Regions from separate parts of the Pseudomonas sp. GW821-FHT01E05 genome, predicted to be linked through region 2. Evidence: riboswitches for the same ligand, from Rfam matches in the RefSeq annotation. Region 2 holds a riboswitch; the other holds the start of a gene.

Region 1 (7,190 bases), on a different contig from region 2:
AACTGCGGATCAGCCGCTGGCCTTTGACGGTGATCAGTTCCGGGTCGCCGGGACCTGCGCCGATAAAGTAGACGGTCATGGCTGTTTCCTGTGCAAAGTCGTGTCGGCAATGCTTCAGATGAAGATTGCTCATGATCAAGGGCGGGGATTATCGGGGATTTTACGGCGCAGATGCCAATGCAAAGGTGGCCTGGGCGTATTTCTGTCGCGAGATCAGCAGTTTGGCCGGGCTTTGCGTCAGATGCTCGGCCAGTGCCAGCGCAGCGCTTTCGGCCACGCCATAGCAACCGGTGCGTTCAAAGGCGATCTCTGAGCGATGACTCAATTGTGGCTCATAGGCAGCGAGCTGTGCACTGCTGAAGAATGTCAGCGGCAATGCCAATTGCGCAGCCAGCTCAAGCAGGCCAGGCTCCTCTCGTTTCAGGTCGATACTGGCCAGGGCCTGGATCGCTTGCAGATCGATGTGGTGAGCCTGCAACGCCTGATCGAGCAACGCCTGTAGCGTGGCGGCGGGGCAGCCACGCTGGCAGCCCAGGCCGACCACCAGGGTCGGCGCTGTGCTGATGTCAGTCATGCGCGGTATTGGCCTTCGCTTTTGCGACGGAACAACCAGGCGCTGATCAGGCCCAGGGCCAGCCAGAACGCGGCGTTGGTCAATTGCGAAGCGATTTTGAATTGTGCTTCGAGCGCTTCCGGCGCCAGGCTGGAATGCACCTGCGGTTGCGGCGCGCCAATGATGTGCGGTACCGCCAGAATTGCCACGCCGAGAATCTTCAATAGCCAGTGTTTGCCAAACACGATCAGCGCAATGCCGACAGCGGTGGACGCCGCGGTCCCGGCCCACCAGGTCTGCCGTTGCAGCAGGTCAGCGGCGGCAGTGCCGGGCAGCTCCGGCGGCAGGCCCATGGTCGGTGCCAGGCAGAAGGTCGCGTAACCGGCCAGGCCCCAGAGCAAACCTTCGGACGTGCGACCCGGAGCGCGCAGGGTATAGAGACCCGCAAGCATCAGGGCGAAACCGACGGCCACCACCAGATTGCCACCGGTGGTCGAGAGTACGCGCTGCCAGCCGTCCTCCGGCTCCCAGGCTTCGGCATCATGGGTATGACCGGCCATGGCGCCTTCAGCGTGTTCGTGAACTTCGGCGGCCGGGGCCTTTTCATAGGTTTCCGCCTGGAGAATCAGCGGCGCGACCCAGAAGCTTTGCAGCAAGGTCAGCAACAAGGCCGCGAGCAGCCCTGTGAAACCTGCGGTTTGCGCAATACGCTTGATCATGTCAGCAGGTCTCAATGGCACGGAAAAGCGGAGCTGTGACGGGTGTCGTGGGCGGCGTTGTGCACCGCTTCGATATGCGAGAAACCGGCGAAATACACCAGGCACGCGCCCAGAATCGATGCGCCGATGGCGGCAATCAGACGTTGGCTCAGGGTGGACGTGGTGCTGGCGGTGCCTGCGTGGCGGGTGCTGCTGATGATCGACATGGCGCTTCCCTCTGATGTGTCAGCGGGTGAATCGAGCGCATGAAACCCCCTGCGAGACAGGCTCGCAGCGGTTCAAACAGCGCCCGCCCACCGCGGGTTTGTTATTTCAGTATTGCGGGCCGGTCTCCGGGCTCACGAGGGGTTTGGGCCAGCGCCTTCACCTGCAAGAGTCGCCTTCCCATGCCGAACTGCTGGCACAGTGGATCTGACTCTTCACTCGCTTACCGTTGCGGGGGCAGCACCGGACTGATCAAGGCTTTGAGTAAAGCACATGACTCACCGGTTTCCCGTTTCACCCTGTGAAGGGCACCCGTAACAAGTTGCGTAGGAGAGCATGGGCGGGGGATGAGAGTCAATTGGCAAGGTTTCTCACTTGTTGGACTGAGGCGCTTCCATCGCGAGCAAGCTCGCTCCTACAAGGGGACCGCGATTGAATGTAGGAGCGAGCTTGCTCGCGATGGCGTCGTCACAGTCAACATAGATCTCTGTCCGGACATTGACCCGCCCCCAAGCGATGCGTAGCCTTGCGCTTTCGAGGTTCTTCGGCACTCTCGCCGAAGCTAAGAAGGGAACGCGGTCAATGCCGCGGCTGCCCCCGCAACTGTGAACGGTTCCGTTTCTGCCATGCCACTGCACCCTCTATCCATAGAGCGAGCGGGAAGGCGTAGAAATCGCCAGTCGAAAGACCGGCAGGCCGTCAGCCAGGAGACCTGCCTCGTACCAGATTCTCACTACAACCGGGCGGGGTGATCCGGTGGCGAAATCTTCCGCGCCCATCGGTGTGGTTGTCGTCCCGTATGCCCGCCACCTTGCCAAAGGGCATCCGATGAAAACACTGGCCAAACTTCCCGTCACCATCGTCACCGGCTTCCTCGGCTCGGGCAAAACCACCTTGCTGCGGCATATGCTTGATAACGCCCAGGGCCGCCGCATCGCGGTGATCGTCAACGAATTTGGCGAGCTGGGCATCGACGGCGAAATTCTCAAGCAATGTTCCATCGGTTGCACTGAAGAAGAGGCCAGCGGCCGGGTCTATGAACTGGCCAACGGTTGCCTGTGCTGCACCGTCCAGGAAGAGTTCTTCCCGGTGATGCGCGAGCTGGTTGCCCGTCGCGCCGACCTGGATCACATCCTCATCGAAACCTCTGGCCTGGCGCTGCCCAAACCGCTGGTGCAAGCCTTCCAGTGGCCGGAAATCCGCAGTGCCTGCACTGTCGATGCAGTGATCACGGTGGTCGACAGCCCGGCCGTGGCCGCCGGCACCTTCGCTGCGTTCCCGGATCAAGTCGACGCCCAGCGCAAGCTTGACCCGAACCTGGACCACGAATCACCGCTGCACGAACTGTTCGCCGACCAGCTGGCCAGCGCCGACCTGGTGATCCTCAACAAAGCCGACCTGATCAGCCCTGAAGACCTGGCCAAAGTGCGCCTGGAAGTCGCCGAAGAACTGCCGCCAGCAGTAAAAATCATCGAAGCCAGCAGCGGCCGCTTGCCTCTGGAGGTTTTGATTGGTCTGGGCGCCGGTTCCGAAGAGCACATCGACAGCCGTCACAGCCACCACGACCATCACCATGACGGTGATGCCGATAGTGAAGGGCATGATGACCATGACCACGACGCCTTCGATTCCATTTCCATCGAACTGCCCCAGGCCGACGAAAGCCTGCTGCTGGATGCCCTGACCCAGCTGGTGGTTCAGCACGGCATTCTGCGGGTCAAAGGTTTCGCGGCGGTTGCGAACAAGCCGATGCGCTTGCTGATCCAGGGCGTGGGCACGCGCTTCGACAGACATTTCGACCGTGCCTGGCGCGCCGATGAGCCGCGTGCAACACGCCTGGTACTAATTGGCCAGGAACTGGATGCCGCGCTGATCGAAGCGCAATTGCGCGCCGCACTCGGCGCCTGAGCCATGCACCTGCTCAGGACCCAGCCCGGCGGTTTCGTGTCGGATGACAACATTGCCGACCTTGGACAAACCCCCGCCGAGCTGGTGATCCTGTGCAGCGGCGATTCCAGCCTGGCGCTGCTCGCCGAAGCCGCGCAGCAATTACCGGACGACTACCCGAGCCTGCGTCTGGCCAACCCGATGCAAGTACAGAACCACGCCTCGGTCGACCTGTACGTCGACGAAGTCTTGCGTCACGCCAAAGTCATTCTGATCTCGCTGCACGGCGGGATCGGTTATTGGCGTTACGGCATCGAGCGTCTGGTGCAGCTGGCCGAGAAGGGCGTGCAACTGATTCTGGTGCCCGGCGACGATCGTCCCGACCCGGAACTGAGCGACCTGAGCACGGTGGTCGCCGAAGACCGCGATCGGCTTTGGCACTTCCTGCGTCAAGGTGGTTTGGGCAACGCGCTGGACCTGTATCGCTGCCTGGCCAGTCGCTGGCTGGATCGCGATTACCCATGGGCCGAACCACAAATCCTGCCGCGTACGGCGATTTACCATCCGCGCAAAAGCAGCGCCACGCTCAGCGATTGGCAAGCCGACTGGTACGCTGATCAACCCGTGGCGGCGGTGTTGTTCTATCGCTCGCACCTGCAGGCGGCGAACACCGCTTTTATCGATGTTTTCTGCCAGCGCTTGCAGGCGGCGGGGCTTAACCCGTTGCCGATTGCGCTGGCCAGTTTGAAAGAGCCTGGCTGCCTGGCGATGGTCGAGGATTGGCTGGACGAGGTCGAGGCTGGGGTGATTCTGAACACCACCGGTTTTGCCCAGTCCAGTCCTGAAGCACCGCATTTGCGGCCTTTCCGGCGTAATATCCCGGTGATCCAGGCGATCTGCGCCCAGGACAACGAGCCCGGCTGGCGCGCCAGCGAGCAGGGCCTCGGGCCGCGAGACCTGGCCATGCATATCGCTTTGCCGGAGCTGGACGGGCGCATCATCAGTCGGCCCATCAGCTTCAAGGACCTGGCCTGGCGCAGCGAGCGCAGTCAGTCCGATGTGGTCTGCTACCGACCTGCGCCTGCGCGTATGGACTTCGTCGCCGAACTGGCGCGGCGCTGGATTGATCTGGCGCGGGTACCGAATGGCGAAAAGCGTATCGCGCTGATTCTTGCCAACTACCCGACTCGCGACGGTCGGATCGGCAATGGAGTGGGCCTCGACACCCCGGCCGCAGCGCTGAATATCCTGCGGGCACTACGCGATGAGGGCTATCCGCTGCCGGCGCATCTACCTGAAAATGGCACAGCGCTAATTCAGCAATTGCTTGGCGGGGTCAGCAATGATCTGGAGAGCATCGACCAGCGGCCATGCCAGCAAAGCCTGGCACTGGACGACTATTTTTCGATGTTCAACGCCTTGCCCGAAGCCAATCGCAACGCGGTGCTTGAGCGCTGGGGCGCGCCTGAAAGCGATCCGATGTTCCGCGGCGGGCGGATGATGATCGCAGGTCTGCGTTTTGGCCTGACTTTCGTTGGCATTCAACCGGCGCGGGGCTATCAGGTCGACCCGAGCGCGGTCTATCACGACCCGGACCTGGTGCCGCCTCATGGCTATCTGGCGTTCTATTTCTGGTTGCGACAAACCTACGGCACCCATGGGGTAATCCACGTCGGCAAGCACGGCAACCTCGAGTGGTTGCCGGGCAAGGGCGTCGGTCTTTCGGAAAACTGCTGGCCGGATGCGCTGCTGGGGCCATTGCCGAACATCTATCCGTTTATCGTCAATGACCCGGGTGAGGGCGCCCAGGCCAAGCGTCGCACCCAGGCGGTAATCATCGATCACCTGATGCCGCCGTTGACCCGCGCTGAAACCTACGGCCCGCTGCGCGATCTCGAGTTGCTGGCCGACGAGTATTACGAAGCGCAGTTGCTTGATCCGCGCCGAGCCCGGGAGTTGCAGCGCGACATTCTGAAACTGGTGCGCGAAACCCGGATCGACCGCGAACTGCAACTGGACGAAAAGCTCGACAGCGACGCTGACGCGGCGATCTGGCTGCCGCGTCTGGACACCTATTTGTGCGACTTGAAGGAGTCGCAGATCCGCGATGGCTTACATGTGTTCGGCGAGTCGCCAACCGGCCGCTTGCGCATCGATACCCTGTTGGCGTTACTGCGTATTCCCCGTGGCGATGGACGCGGTGCGCAGTCGAGTTTGCTGCGAGCCTTGGCCAAGGCCTTCGAACTGGGTTTCGATCCGCTGGACTGTGTGTTGGCTGATCCCTGGACCGGACCGCGACCGGTTGAACTGCAAACGCTGAGCAATGAGCTTTGGCGCACCACCGGAGATAGCCGTGAGCGCCTCGAGCTGTTTGCCGCGCAGTTGATCGAGCGGGTGCTAAGCGCTGATGTCGACAGGTTGAACGAACCGGGCTGGGCCGAGGTGAAGGCAATCATCGATAGCCTGCGCGAAGTCGTTGCGCCGCGTCTGGACGCCTGTGGCCCGGCAGAAATGCGCGGTCTGCTGGATGCCCTGAGCGGACGTTTCGTTCCGGCGGGCCCCAGCGGTGCGCCGAGCCGCGGGCGGCTGGATGTATTGCCCACCGGGCGTAACTTTTTCTCGGTGGACGTACGTAACCTGCCGACCACCACTGCCTGGCGTATCGGCTTTCAGTCGGCGAACCTGATTCTTGAGCGACATTTGCAGGATCACGGCGACCACCTGCGTCAGCTTGGGCTTTCGGTCTGGGGCACGGCGACCATGCGTACCGGCGGTGACGATATCGCCCAGGCCATGGCGTTGATGGGTGTGCGTCCGGTGTGGGCCACTGGCAGTCAGCGGGTCGACGATTTCGAAATCCTGCCTCTGAGCCTGCTGGACCGGCCGCGGGTTGATGTCACCTTGCGGGTTTCCGGGTTCTTCCGTGACGCCTTCGCCAACCTGATCCGTTTGTTCGATGCGGCGGTGCAGGCCGTTGCCACGCTGGAGGAGCCGGATGACATGAATCCGCTGGCGGCCAAGGTCCGCAGTGAGCGTGAAGCGCTGTTGCAATCCGGGCTGGATGAGGACGCCGCAACGCGTCAGGCCGGCTGGCGAATATTCGGCGCCAAACCCGGCGCCTATGGCGCGGGCGTACAGGGCGCCATCGACGGTCGCTTGTGGCAAAGCCGCGAAGACCTGGCTGAGGTCTATCTGAATTGGGGCGGCTACGCCTATGGCGGTTCCGATGAAGGCACCGCGGCGCGCGAGCAATTCGCTCAACGTTTGAGTCAGGTGCAGGCAGTGCTGCAAAACCAGGACAACCGCGAGCATGACTTGCTCGATTCCAATGACTATTACCAATTTCAGGGCGGCATGCTCGCCGCCGTGGAAAGCCTCGGCGGTGAGCCGGTCGCAAGCTACCATGGCGACCATAGCCAGCCCGATCTGCCGAAGATCCGCACCTTGAAGGAAGAGCTGAACCGGGTGATCCGTTCCCGGGCGGCGAACCCGAAGTGGATCGAAGGGGTCAAGCGTCACGGCTATAAAGGGGCTTTCGAACTGGCGGCGACCGTGGATAATCTGTTCGCGTTCGACGCCACCACGCAGTTGATCGACGATCATCAGTACGCCTTGCTGGCCGATGCCTATTTGCTCGATCCCGCGACCCGTGATTTTGTCCGGCAGCACAACCCGCATGCCCTGCGCGACATGACCGAACGCATGCTCGAAGCCCAGCAGCGTGGAATGTGGAGCGACCCGGGTGAGTATCGTGAGGCGCTGGAGAACTTGCTGCTGGATATAGAAGAAGACACCTGACCTGGAGTGAGCACCGATTGTTCCCACGC
Region 2 (7,190 bases):
AACGCCGTTGTTGCGCCGCTTGCGTGACGAAACCCAGGCCTTGCCCATGGCCCGCTGGCAGGTGGCGCCCGAGCAGGGTCAGTTCCTCGCGTTGTTGGTCAAGCTGACCGGCGCCAGGCGTTTGCTGGAAGTCGGTACTTTCACCGGCTACAGCGCCTTGTGCATGGCCGCAGCCTTGCCGGATGACGGTACCTTGATTTGCTGCGATATCCCGGGTGATTACAACGCCACTGCACGCCGTTACTGGCAGGAGGCGGGTGTGGCGCAGCGAATTGATTTGCGTCTGGCGCCTGCACTGGAAACCCTGGCGCAGATCGAGCAGCAAGGGCAGGGTGGCTGTTTCGACTTGATCTTCATCGATGCTGACAAAGCCAACTATCCAGCCTATCTGGAGAGTGCCTTGCGTCTGCTGCGAAGTGGCGGTCTGGCGATTTTCGATAACACGCTGTGGAGCGGGCGGGTGCTTGAGGTGAATCCTGAGAGTGAAGACACTCGAGCCATCCAGGCATTGAACCGCGCCTTGAAGGATGACTTGCGTGTCGACTTGTCACTGTTGCCGTTAGGCGATGGCCTGACGTTGTGCCGCAAACTGTAGGAGCACAGCTTGCTGGCGATGGCGATGGCGATGGCGATGGCGATGGCGATGGCGATGGCGAGTTGCGGCTTGAGCATGCTGGTTCCCCTATGAATGCACCGATGTAACCATAGAGAGGCGAAGCTGCCCGGTGGTTCAGCGTTTCAGCCGCGGGCTTCTTTGAATAGCACGGCGACGCCCGGATGATAGTTGCCTGCTTCATTGCGCAACTTGTGATAGGGGTAAGGGAAGTACCAGGCCACGGCGCAGGTATGTTCCTTTTGCAGATCGTCGACCATGTCCTGGAGTTCTTCTGGGGTGGCGCTGTGTTGTGGTTTGTGTGGCGCTACGAACAGGCAACCGAGCTTCAGATCGCTGGCGTAGCTGATCTTCCTGGCATCGCTCACGGCGTCGAGCAGCGCTTGAGTGAGGTTCAGGTTATTGACCCGCGGCCAGCGCTGGGTGGCCTGGATGTAGACCCGTTCCTCATTGGTGGCGATGTAGAGGTCGGCACGTCCATTGCGGTCGCCGTCTTCCTGCTGTTTTTTCGTCGGGGTCTGTTCCAGTGTCACCATTTCCGACATCCAGGCGGCAGCCGAGAGCAGCCCAAGATTGGCGCGTTCATCAAACCAATAAGGGGATTCGTTATCACCGCGTACCTGGATGTAGCGATCGATACATTCAAACCAGCGCTCCAGCACTGGGCGCAGGAATTCCAGCTTCGGATTGCTGATGATCATGCCTTGCATGTTGCCCACCTTTATTTTTGTGATGTTAGTGTTGTGGCTATTTGATATCACTGCTTTCAGTGTGGCACAAGATTGGCGTCAGTTTATTGAACGACAGCACATAATATCGCGGGCGAACGCCCCGGGTTTAATTGACGCTCCACCCCCAACCCTCTAACCTTCGCGACTTGTTTCAGGTGCTCTGTGACCCAAGGTCGACAGAGTGAAACAGGGAAGCCGGTGAGTGTCCGTTCTTTAACAGAACGGACAGCGATCCCGGCGCTGCCCCCGCAACGGTAAATGAGTCAAGGCTGTGCTTTTGGCCACTGTGTCGACTGTCGATACGGGAAGGCGTGCAGCTCGGCAGCGATGCCCCTCATGAGCCCGGAGACCGGCCTGATCCATCCAGCGGCATCACGGTGGGCGATGCCAGGCTTATGCCGTCTATTTTTATTCCTGCCCCCCCGTTATCGTTCCAACGGAGAGCTGCCATGACTGAATCCCCCGATCGTGACGAACGCCATCTGGCGCGTATGTTGCGCAAAAAAGCCGTGATCGACGAGCGTATTGCCAACTCGCCGAACGAGTGCGGGCTGTTGTTGGTCCTGACCGGCAACGGCAAAGGCAAGAGCAGTTCTGCCTTTGGCATGCTTGCACGGGCCATGGGCCACGGAATGAAATGCGGCGTGGTGCAGTTCATCAAGGGTCGCAACAGCACCGGGGAGGAGCTGTTCTTTCGACGCTTTCCCGAGCAAGTACGCTTTCACGTCATGGGCGAAGGCTTCACCTGGGAAACCCAGGATCGCCAGCGTGACATCGCCGCAGCCGAAGCGGCCTGGGAAGTGTCCCGTGAACTGCTGCGTGACCCGGCCATTGGCCTGGTGGTGCTTGACGAGCTGAATATCGCCCTCAAGCACGGTTATCTCGACCTGGACCTGGTTCTCAGCGATTTGCAGGCTCGCCCGCCAATGCAGCACGTGCTGGTAACCGGCCGCGGCGCCAAGCCCGAAATGATTGATCTGGCCGACACGGTTACCGAAATGGGCGTGCTCAAACATGCGTTCCAGGCCGGGATCAAAGCGCAAAAGGGCATTGAGCTGTGAGTATTGAAGCATGAGTGATGCACGTCATTGTCCGGCGGTATTGATCGCCGCACCGGCTTCCGGTCAGGGCAAGACCACCGTGACCGCCGCGCTGGCCCGCTTGCATCGCAATCAGGGACGCAAGGTGCGGGTATTCAAGTGCGGTCCGGACTTTCTCGACCCGATGATTCTCGAGCGCGCCAGCGGCGCGCCGGTGTATCAATTGGACATGTGGATGGTCGGCGAACAAGAAAGCCGCCGACTGCTGTGGGAAGCGGCGGGCGAGGCTGACCTGATCCTGATCGAAGGCGTCATGGGCCTGTTCGACGGTACGCCGTCCAGCGCCGATTTGGCGCGGCACTTCGGCGTGCCGGTGCTCGCCGTGATCGACGGTACGGCCATGGCCCAGACGTTCGGTGCTCTGGCCTTGGGGCTGGCGCGCTATCAGGCGGACTTGCCGTTTGCCGGCGTTCTGGCCAACCGGGTTGGCACGTTGCGCCACGCGCAATTGCTCGAAGGCAGCCTGACCGAAGGCCTGCGCTGGTATGGCGCGCTGTCTCGCGAAACCGGGATCGAACTGCCGAGCCGCCACCTGGGCCTGGTGCAGGCCAGCGAACTGAATGATCTGGATCTGCGCCTCGACGCGGCGGCCGAAGCCTTGGCCAGCAGTTGTGAGGTGGCGTTGCCGCCGGCAGTCGGGTTCGCTGCGCCTGAGGTTGTCGTCGCCGAGCCATTATTGGCCGGTGTGCGGATTGCCGTGGCTCGCGATGAGGCATTTGCTTTCACCTACGGGGCGAGCCTGGACCTGCTACGGGCGATGGGCGCCGAGTTGCTGTTCTTTTCGCCGATCCATGATCGCGAACTGCCCGAGGCTGACAGCTTGTACCTGCCGGGCGGCTACCCGGAATTGCATCATGTTGCGCTGGCGGAAAACGCCACGATGCTGGCTGCGATCCGCGCGCACCATGAGGCCGACAAGCCGTTGCTGGCCGAGTGTGGCGGCATGTTGTATCTGCTCGACTCCCTGACCGATGTCGACGGTCAGCGCGCCGAACTGGTGGGGTTGCTCGCCGGCGAAGCGGTGATGCAAAAGCGTCTCGCGGCGTTGGCCTTGCAGGCGGTTGATCTGCCAGAGGGCTCGTTGCGCGGCCACACCTATCATCACTCGCTGACCAGTACAGCGCTTGAGCCGATAGCCCGGGGCCTGAGTCCTAACGGTGGGCGTGGCGCCGAAGCGGTCTACCGTGACGGTCGAATGACCGCTTCCTATGTGCACTTCTATTTCCCTTCCAATCCCTCTGCGGTGGCCGCACTTTTTGCGCCTGGCTCGCAAACCGCTATCGCGAGCAAGCTCGCTCCCACACTAGATCGTGTACTTCCTGTAGGAGCGAGCTTGCTCGCGAAGAGGCCATGACCGACAACGCCTTTAGTCCGGCCGAACGTGAGGCTGTTTATCGCGTGATTGGCGAGCGCCGCGACATGCGTCACTTTGCTGGCGGCACCGTCGAGCCCGAACTGCTCAGGCGTCTGCTCGAGGCCGCCCATCAAGCTCCAAGCGTGGGCCTGATGCAGCCGTGGCGGTTTATCCGCATCACCGACCGCCCGTTGCGCGGCAAAATTCAGCAACTGGTCGAAGAAGAACGTGTACGCACTGCCGAGGCGCTGGGCGAACGTTCCGACGACTTCATGAAGTTGAAAGTCGAAGGCATCAACGACTGCGCTGAAGTGCTGGTCGCCGCGCTGATGGACGATCGCGAGCGGCATATCTTTGGGCGCCGGACCTTGCCGGAGATGGACATGGCGTCGTTGTCCTGCGCTATTCAGAATCTCTGGCTGGCGTCCCGCGCCGAAGGCCTGGGGATGGGCTGGGTGTCGCTGTTCGAGCCCCAGGCGCTGGCCGACTTGCTGGGTCTGCCGGCCGGGGCCAAACCGCTGGCGGTATTGTGCCTGGGTCCGGTCACGGCGTTTTATCCGGCCCCCATGTTGGTGCTTGAAGGCTGGGCGCAGCCGCGCCCGCTGAGTGAATTGCTGTATGAGAATTATTGGGGAGTGAGTCAATGAGTGTGGCGTTGTTGAGTGCCGCCGCGGTCGCGCTGGATGCGCTGCTGGGCGAACCCAGGCGCTGGCATCCGCTGGTGGCGTTCGGCCGTTTTGCCGATCGCATCGAGCAACGTTTCAACTCCGGCGGTCGTGGCTGGCGCAGTCACGGCGTCACTGCCTGGGTGATGGCGGTGTTGCCGCTGACTCTATTGGTGACCGCCTTTGCCTGGCTGCCATATATCGGTTGGCTGGTCGAGATCCTCGCGTTGTATTGCGCCCTTGGCTTGCGCAGCCTTGGCGAGCATGTCAATCCGGTCGCTCAGGCTCTGCGCAGCGATGACCTGGAGCAAGCACGACGTCGAGTGGGCTATCTGGTCAGCCGTCAGACCAGTGAGCTTGATTCCACGGAAGTCGCCCGGGCCGCCACTGAGTCGGTGTTGGAAAACGGTAGCGATGCGGTGTTCGCTGCGTTGTTCTGGTTTGCCGTCGCCGGCGCACCGGGGGTGGTGCTGTATCGCCTGAGTAATACGCTGGACGCGATGTGGGGCTATCGCAATGAACGCTTCGAACGCTTTGGCTGGGCGGCGGCGAAGATCGACGATGCTCTTAACTATATTCCTGCTCGCCTGGTTGCCCTGACCTACGCGCTCTTGGGCAAGACCCGTCTGGCGCTGAAGTGCTGGCGGACTCAGGGACCCACCTGGGACAGCCCGAACGCAGGTCCGGTAATGGCAGCGGGCGCGGGGGCCTTGGGCGTAGAGTTGGGCGGGGCAGCGATCTACCACGGTGAACTGCACCAGCGTCCGCAACTGGGTGAGGGCGTGCCGGCTGATGCCAACTCCATCGACCGTGGCTGGCAACTGGTGCAGCGCGGGGTGTGGTTATGGTTGCTGATTTTCTGCGTGGGAGCTGAGCTCTATGCTTGACCACGGCGGACGGTTGCGCAAGGCCGCGCTGCAATACGGTATTGCCGAAGCGGATTGGCTGGACCTGTCCAGTGGCCTTGCGCCTTGGCCGTGGCCGGTACCGCAGATCCCTCTGCGGGCCTGGGCGCGTTTGCCGGAAACCGATGATGGTCTTGAGCAAGCCGCCTGCGATTACTACGGCGCGACTCAAGTGCTACCGGTTCCGGGCTCGCAAGCGGCGATCCAGTTGCTGCCGCGATTACGCCGTGCCGGCAAGGTTGGCGTGCTCTCGCCCTGTTACGCCGAGCATGCCGAGGCATGGCGCCGCTGCGGCTACATCGTGCGTGAGGTGCTGGAGCAGGAAGTAGACTTCTTTCTCGACCACCTTGACGTGCTGGTGGTGGTCAACCCGAATAACCCCACCGGCCTGAGCCTGACCCCGGATCGGTTACTCGACTGGCATGCTCGACTGGCGCAACGCGGCGGCTGGCTGGTGGTCGATGAAGCGTTCATGGACAACACACCGCAGCTCAGTCTGGCCGCTCATGCCAATCAGGTCGGGTTGATCGTTTTGCGATCATTCGGCAAGTTTTTCGGTTTGGCCGGTGTACGTCTGGGCTTCGTGCTGGCCGAGCGCAAACTGCTCAAATTGCTCGCCGAACAGGTCGGACCCTGGGCGGTCAGTGGGCCGACACGGGTGTTGGGGCAGGTTTGCCTGCGCGATACGGTGGGGCATGCCCGGCAACGTCTGCGCAGCGAAGAAGCCAGTCAACGGTTGACGCAAGTGCTTGAGCACCATGGATTCAAGCCACAGGGCGGCTGCGCCTTGTTCCAATGGCTGATCACTGAGCGCGCTGAACATCTGCACGAATTCATGGCTCAACGCGGCATTCTGTTGCGGTTGTTTACCCACAACAGCAGCCTGCGTTTCGGCTTGCCGGCCGATGAAGCCGATTGGCTGCGCCTCAATCAAGCGTTAGAGGCCTACACCAAGGAACAAACACCATGACCACGCTGATGGTGCAAGGCACCACCTCGGACGCCGGTAAAAGTACGCTGGTAACGGCGCTGTGCCGCTGGCTGACCCGCCAAGGCGTCCGCGTCGTGCCCTTCAAACCGCAGAACATGGCGCTCAATAGCGCGGTAACGGCGGATGGCGGCGAGATCGGTCGTGCACAAGCGGTGCAGGCTCAGGCCGCCAATCTTGAACCGCACACCGACATGAACCCGGTGCTGCTCAAGCCCAACAGTGAGACCGGCGCGCAGGTGATCATTCATGGTCGCGCGGTGACCAGCATGAACGCCGTGGCCTATCACGACTACAAATCCATCGCCATGCAGGCGGTTTTGGCTTCCCATCAACGCTTGAGTGCTGCCTACCCGGTGGTGATGGTCGAGGGCGCGGGTTCGCCGGCCGAGATTAATCTGCGTGCTGGCGATATCGCCAACATGGGGTTTGCCGAAGCGGTGGACTGCCCGGTGTTGCTGATCGCTGACATCAATCGCGGTGGAGTGTTTGCCCATTTGGTGGGCACTTTGGAATTGTTGTCGGCCAGCGAGCAGGCACGGGTCAAAGGCTTCATCATCAACCGTTTTCGTGGCGACATTGCCTTGCTGCAACCGGGCCTCGACTGGCTCCAGGAGCGCACCGGCAAGCCGGTAGTTGGCGTGTTGCCATACGTGATGGACCTGCACCTGGAGGCTGAAGACGGCATCGATCAGCGTCAGACCGACAAGGTCGGGCAGGTGTTGAAAGTGCTGGTGCCGGTCTTGCCGCGCATCAGCAACCACACCGATTTCGATCCGCTGCGTCTGCACCCGCAAGTCGATCTGCAATTCGTCGGTCCGGGCCAGCCGATTC

What was found. A riboswitch is a leader RNA that binds a small molecule or an ion and turns the genes downstream of it on or off. The one in region 2 is predicted to bind cobalamin.
Region 1: linked by a shared signal. The riboswitch ahead of cobW (cobalamin biosynthesis protein CobW) and the one ahead of cobO (cob(I)yrinic acid a,c-diamide adenosyltransferase) in region 2 are both predicted to bind cobalamin.

The regions. Positions count from the first base shown of each region.
Region 1 is NZ_JBWKWW010000005.1:349,720-356,909, reverse strand. Features, by position in the region: gene cobM (precorrin-4 C(11)-methyltransferase) at 1-79, opposite strand, end outside; gene AC07W5_RS13520 (cobalamin biosynthesis protein) at 161-574, opposite strand; gene AC07W5_RS13515 (CbtA family protein) at 571-1,272, opposite strand; gene AC07W5_RS13510 (CbtB domain-containing protein) at 1,284-1,478, opposite strand; cobalamin riboswitch at 1,579-1,807, opposite strand; cobalamin riboswitch at 1,997-2,210, shown strand; gene cobW (cobalamin biosynthesis protein CobW) at 2,305-3,384, shown strand; gene cobN (cobaltochelatase subunit CobN) at 3,388-7,161, shown strand.
Region 2 is NZ_JBWKWW010000009.1:161,218-168,407, reverse strand. Features, by position in the region: gene AC07W5_RS20795 (class I SAM-dependent methyltransferase) at 1-595, shown strand, start outside; gene AC07W5_RS20790 (hypothetical protein) at 739-1,323, opposite strand; cobalamin riboswitch at 1,481-1,716, shown strand; gene cobO (cob(I)yrinic acid a,c-diamide adenosyltransferase) at 1,794-2,405, shown strand; gene AC07W5_RS20780 (cobyrinic acid a,c-diamide synthase CobB) at 2,416-3,798, shown strand; gene bluB (5,6-dimethylbenzimidazole synthase) at 3,795-4,445, shown strand; gene cbiB (adenosylcobinamide-phosphate synthase CbiB) at 4,442-5,350, shown strand; gene cobD (threonine-phosphate decarboxylase CobD) at 5,343-6,338, shown strand; gene AC07W5_RS20760 (cobyric acid synthase) at 6,335-7,190, shown strand, end outside.